DNA from 2 places in the Rouxiella sp. T17 genome. Region 1 is predicted to be linked to the other one. Evidence: predicted binding sites of a transcription regulator. Region 1 holds the regulator's gene; the other holds the start of a gene.
The links. Region 1 encodes PurR, which represses purine synthesis genes. Its sites were predicted from a motif close to CANGCAAACGTTTGCNTG; they were not measured.

Region 1 (3,211 bases):
GCAAACCTTATCGCTGGGGCGGAACCTCGCCAAATACCGGTTTCGATTGCAGTGGTCTGGTCTATTACGCGTATAAAGATTTAATGCGTATCAAGATGCCACGTACCGCCAACGAGATGTACCATTTACGCGACGCAGCCCCTATTGCTCGCGGTGAGCTTGAATCCGGAGATTTAGTCTTCTTCCGTATTTCCAAGCGCGGCGCAGCGGACCACGTAGGCGTTTATGTCGGTAACGGCAAATTTATTCAGTCGCCACGTACTGGTGAAGACATCAAAATCAGTTATCTGGCCGATAACTACTGGCAAGACCATTATGTTGGTGCTCGCCGAGTGATGACGCCAAAAACGATTCGTTAAATAATGATTTCTCGCTTAACACCTGTGAATAGCATTTAACGAATGGTTTACCCCGAATCGCCTTCCAGCCCTAACAGGCAATATGGCTAAAGCGGGCGCAGAAAGAAAATAGACAAGGGCGATTTCTTTAATAGGAAATCGCCCTTTTCACTTTTAGCGCCGCCTGCTTTGGTTTTATTGCGCAACAAAACTCTTAAATAGGCCAATTTGCGCATCAAGTTAAAGGGAAAGCACAAATTTGGCTTTCCCTTTATAACGATATAAGAGAAAATTAGCGGTTACCACGCTGTGTGCCCGGTCTTAGCTGTCCGACGCTTCTTTCAGGCCTTCCTGAAACTCCCCAACGATTCGACTGCCTAAAATGATTTGAGCAGTGGAATGCACGCAGGCAAACGATTAACAAAAAACTAACGTGCTGAAAAGGGTTAGTTCAGGAGTGATTTTTACATGGCCACGATCAAAGATGTCGCTAAGCGCGCTGGTGTTTCGACTACAACCGTGTCGCACGTCATCAATAAAACCCGTTTCGTCGCCGAAGAAACCAAAGCCGCTGTCCGCGCTGCCATTAAAGATCTGCACTATTCGCCGAGTGCCGTCGCGCGCAGCCTGAAGGTTAACAACACCAAGACTATCGGCCTGCTGGCAACCTCAAGCGAGGCGCCCTACTTTGCCGAAGTGATTGAAGCGGTTGAAAATAGCTGCTTTGCCAAGGGTTACACCCTGATTTTGTGCAACTCGCACAATGATTTTGAAAAGCAAAAAGCCTATTTGCAGATGCTGGCGCAAAAACGCGTCGATGGCCTGCTGGTCATGTGCGCAGAATATCCTGCCGAGCTGCTGGCGATGCTCGAAGAGTATCGTTCGATTCCCATGGTTGTCATGGATTGGGGCGAGGCGAAAAACGATTTTACCGACTCGATTATTGATAACGCCTTTGAAGGCGGTTATCTGGCGGGCCGTTATTTGATCGAACGCGGTCACCGCGACATTGGCGCTATTCCGGGCCAGCTTAATCGCAACACCGGCGGCGGTCGTTATCGCGGATTTTTAAAAGCCATGAACGAAGCCAACATTGCCGTGCGCGATGAATGGGTCGTTCAGGGCGATTTCGAGCCAGAGTCCGGTTATCAGGCGATGCAAAAGATCTTGAATCAGAAGCAGCGGCCGACGGCGATTTTCTGTGGTGGTGACGTTATGGCAATGGGCGCGATTTGCGCCGCCGACGAAATGGGCCTGCGCGTTCCACAGGACATTTCGGTGATTGGCTATGACAACGTGCGCAACGCGCGTTATTTCTCACCGGCGTTAACCACCGTCCACCAGCCGAAAGAGCGACTGGGCGAAATGGCTTTCACCATGTTGCTCGACAGAATCATCAGCAAACGCGAGATTCAGCAGACCATTGAAGTGAAACCGAAGCTGGTAGAAAGACGCTCTGTGGTCGATGGTCCGTTTATCGACTATCGTCGTTAAAAGTTATTTATCAGATTAACCCCCTAAACGCCTACCTTGTAGGCGTTTTTTTTATTTAAAGCCTTTTTATACGGAACAGCCTACCGCAACCACTCTTTATTTAACGTCTCGCTGTCGCCCAAATAATTGAGCAGCCAATCCAGTGCCGGAGAGTGATTGCGCTGATCCCACGTCAGGCAACACGGGCTTTCCGGAAAACCACTGGCTAAATCGAGCACCGCCAGCTGCTGTTTTGCAATCCACGTTTCCACCATGTGAACGGGCAGCATGCCGACACACAGCCCTTCACACAGGCAATCGATGGCACAGGTCCAGTCCGGCACCACTAAACGGCGCTGGTTATCGAGTGTCCAGGTGTCGCGCTTAGGCAGATTTCTTGAAGTATCTTCAATACACAGCGCAGGATAAGGGCGAAGCGCGTCATCGTTAAGCGCCAGCTTAAGCTGTGCCAACGGATGTTCGGCGCTGACTACACAATGCCACGGCAAGGTGCCCATATCTCGGAAGCTAAAACGCCCGCCCACCGGCACCGCGCTGGTCGCGCCAATCGCCACGTCGGCGCGATCGTCGGCCAGCGCGTCCCACACGCCGTTAAAAACTTCGCCCTGAATGAGCAGCTCCGTATCGGGAAAGGCGCGGTAAAAATCCACCACCAGCTGGCGCACGCGCGCCGGTTTAACGATGCGATCCACCGCCACGCGCAGCTGTCCGCTCCAGCCGTTGGCAATCTGCTGACACTGACGCCGGGTTGAGAGCATTTTTTTGATAAGCACCCGCGCTTCTTCAACGAAAAGCCGCCCTGAAGGGGTTAATTCCACGTCGCGATGCCGCCTTTCGAACAGCGGCACCGCCAGCCATTCTTCAAGCTGGCGCACCTGATAACTGATCGCCGAGGGCACGCGATTCAGCTCTTGAGCCGCCGCGGTAAAGCTGCCGTTCCGCGCGACGGCGTCGACGACTTCCAGTGAATATTCTGACCACATAACCGGTTCCTCGCGACGCCTGAAAAGGCCGCCCTCTGCTTTCAAAATTTTTGAATCGATGGTGCAAATATTAGCGTTTCACAACCGCCGCGCCAAGCAGATAAACTGCGCGCTCTTAACTTTTCGCTTTTAGCACATTCACTCCCAAATTCTGTCCCTACAACAGTTTTGGCTACGTTTACGCATTACAAGAGAACATCATGAAACCTTCATTTGGATTTTTACTTTATTTGGCGGGTCTGAGCATGCTCGGATTTTTGGCCACCGACATGTATCTGCCGGCCTTCGGTTATATGCAAGAAAGCCTTGATGCCTCGCCCGGCGCAATTAGCTCGAGCCTGAGCGTTTTTCTAGCGGGTTTTGCGGCCGCGCAGCTGATTTGGGGGCCATTGTCAG
Region 2 (3,211 bases), on a different contig from region 1:
TTTGCTGCGGCTCGGTTTTGATCAGGCTGTTGGCCTTCGACAGCACTTGCAGCACGGCAGAAATAAATTCTGGATTCGCTTGCGTGAATTTTTTCGGTGCGAGATAGAAGGAGCCGGTCTGGTTCAGCGTGGTGCCATCAATCAGCACGCGAGTTCCGCCGTGGCTGGCGGCCGCAGAGTAGTAAGGGTCCCAAATCGCCCACGCGTCGACGTCATGCTGCTGGAAAGCGGCAAGCGCATCGGACGGTGCAAGGTTCACAGGTTTAATATCAGTAAACTTCAGGCCCGCCTGTTCAAGCGCGCGCAGTAAAAGATTGTTGGAACTGGAGCCTTTTTGGAAAGCCACGGTGTGACCTTTCAGGTCGGCAACCGTTTTAATCGGACTGTTTTCCGGCACCAAAATAACTTCGGCTTTTGGCTGTGGCGGCTGGTAGCCCACATAAAGTAGGTCCGCGCCTGCCGCCTGCGCAAACAGCGGCGGCAGGTCACCCGTGCCGCCAAAGTCGATGCTGCCGACATTCAGCGCTTCAAGAATTTGCGGTCCGGCAGGGAATTCCACCCAGCTGATTTTGGTATGCGGGAAACGCTGCTCCAGCAGATGATGGTTTTTCGCCAGAATCAGCCCGATCGAGCCTTTTTGAATCGCCACGCGAAACGCGGCCGGATCTTTCTCCTGCGCCTGTACGGCCTGAATCGCTGAAAGGCCCAGGGTCAGCGCCAGCAAAGGCAGCCAATGTTTAAAAGGGGAGCGGAAACGGAAAAGCGTCTTGTTCATGGTTCGGTCTCCCTGTTAGGCGTGAGCGTGCTGGCGTTTTGCTCGTGCAATGGCGAGCGAATGACGATGGCCCAGAGCCGCGTGGAAGGTTTCCAGCGAATCGTCAAGGCGCGCCTGCAAGCCCGCCTCCAGCTCGGCCGGGAAGCTCTGATATTGTCCAACCAGCTTGTCATCGGCGAACACGCCATAAAGAATTTCTTGTGCTTTCAGCGCGTTAAGTACGGGCTTGAGGGCGTAATCAATCGCCAGCATGTGGCCGGTCGAACCCGCTGTCACAATCGGCAGCACTACTTTATGTTCCAGCGCGCGCTCTGGCAGCAGGTCCAGCAGCGTTTTCAAGGCACCTGAAAACGAGGCTTTATAAACGGGGGTCGCAATCAACAGGCCATCGGCGGTTTCAAGCTGGGCAATCAGTTCTTTAAGCTGCGGGCTGTTAAAATTGGCAAACAGCAAATCGTCGGCGTTAAAATCTTGCAGGCTGTAAGAAACGACTTCGACACCGCGCGCGGCGAGCCACTGGTGGCCCAAAGCGAGCAGGGCGGAAGAACGTGATGGCTGACGAGGACTACCTGCGAGTGATATGACTTTCATTGCGATCCCTTATAACTGTAAGTTATATAACTAACAAATTTGCGTAGAATTTGATTTAAACTAACAGCCCATGCCTTATGTCCGGAAATCACAATTTTAGGATTTAATAGTTCAAAAGTTGATAACGCGGCAAATAACGAGGAATTTTGGGGTTTTTATGTCGATAAGCTGTTTAAAGGAGGAAAATAAAAAGTAAACGTTTGCGTCGGCAGGGGATTTTTCGCGGGAATCCATTCCAATTACCTTTCGCTTAGCCGATAATACCGCCCCGACTGGCCACCAGCCTTTAGCCACCGGGACCCTCAGGAGAATCCATGTATTATCCCTTCGTTAAGAAAGCACTCTTTCAGCTCGATGCAGAACGCGCGCACGAATTAACTTTCCGCCAACTTGGCCGCCTTTCCGGCTCGCCTTTCGAGTTTCTGATCCGCCAATCGGTGCCTTCACGACCTGTAACCTGCATGGGGCTGACTTTTAAAAATCCGCTGGGTTTGGCCGCTGGACTGGATAAAAACGGCGAATGTATTGATGCCTTTGGCGCCATGGGATTTGGATTCGTTGAAGTTGGCACCGTTACGCCGCGCGCGCAGGACGGCAATCCGAAGCCGAGAATGTTTCGTGTCGTAGAAGCGGAAGGGATTATTAATCGCATGGGCTTTAATAATCACGGCGTCGATTACCTGGTCAACAACGTTAAAAATTCACATTTCAACGGCGTGCTGGGTATTAATATCGGCAAGAATAAAGATACGTCGGTTGAAAATGGTAAGGATGACTATTTAATCTGCATGGAAAAGGTGTACGCCTACGCGGGCTATATCACGATTAATATCTCCTCGCCAAACACCCCCGGACTTCGTAGCCTGCAATATGGCGAAGCTCTCGACGACCTGCTGGGTTCTATCAAAAATAAACAGCTCGAGCTTCAGCAGCGTCATCAAAAATATGTGCCTGTCGCGGTAAAAATTGCGCCTGATCTTTCGCAGGAAGAGCTGATTCAAATAGCCGACAGTCTGGTAAGACATAATATGGATGGCGTGATTGCCACCAATACGACCCTTGACCGCACGCTGGTTACCGGTTTGAATCACGGCGACGAGGCGGGTGGATTAAGTGGCCGTCCGGTGCAGCTGCAAAGCACGCAGATAGTTCGCATGCTGGCGGAAGAACTGAAAGGTAAAATCCCGATTGTTGGCGTAGGTGGTATTGATTCATTAACGTCAGCGCGGGAAAAAATGGCGGCGGGCGCCTCTTTAATCCAGATCTATTCCGGCTTTATTTACCGTGGACCGCAATTAATTAAAGATATTCTGATGCATATCTGACGAATATTGACGGCTGTTTTGTAAACATCCTCCGCAAGGGGGTTTATTTTTACATTAGGGTCGTTTATATTTCGTTCAGTGAGTGCAAAGTGTACAACATGACATTATTACTTTTTCAGCCTGTTTATCGAATGACTTGTTTACCGAATGATTGGTTTATCAAGACAAGCCTGCGATTTGTCCTATTTTAATTTGGCCGCTGAAAGTGATAACGTTAGGTGATAATTTTTGTGCATCCCCTTATAATGCGCACCCCTTATTAGTGCCGTTAATAGATAAAGCGGGCGAAGAAATAGGACACCCTCATGCAAATCAAACCAGATGATAATTGGCGTTGGTACTTTGATGCCGAACACGACCGACTTATGTTGGACCTCGCCAATGGCATGATTTTCCGTTCCCGCTTTCCTGCCAAAATGCTCACGCCCGACGCTTTTTGCGAAAACGGTTTCTGCGTCGATGACGCGGCGCTCTATTTCGATTTTGAAGAGCAGTGCAAGAAAACCAGCCTGACGCCAGA

Region 2: a site for PurR is predicted at 1,556-1,573, ahead of pyrD (quinone-dependent dihydroorotate dehydrogenase). Genes of this name have one in related genera too.

What each region holds. Positions count from the first base shown of each region.
Region 1 covers NZ_JAWUEA010000041.1:5,529-8,739, reverse strand. Annotated here, with positions in the region: gene SC206_RS19330 (C40 family peptidase) at 1-359, shown strand, start outside; gene purR (HTH-type transcriptional repressor PurR) at 807-1,832, shown strand; gene punR (DNA-binding transcriptional activator PunR) at 1,913-2,815, opposite strand; gene punC (purine nucleoside transporter PunC) at 3,016-3,211, shown strand, end outside.
Region 2 covers NZ_JAWUEA010000031.1:33,329-36,539, reverse strand. Annotated here, with positions in the region: gene SC206_RS11280 (aliphatic sulfonate ABC transporter substrate-binding protein) at 1-775, opposite strand, end outside; gene ssuE (NADPH-dependent FMN reductase) at 791-1,366, opposite strand; gene pyrD (quinone-dependent dihydroorotate dehydrogenase) at 1,681-2,691, shown strand; gene SC206_RS11265 (cell division protein ZapC) at 2,997-3,211, shown strand, end outside.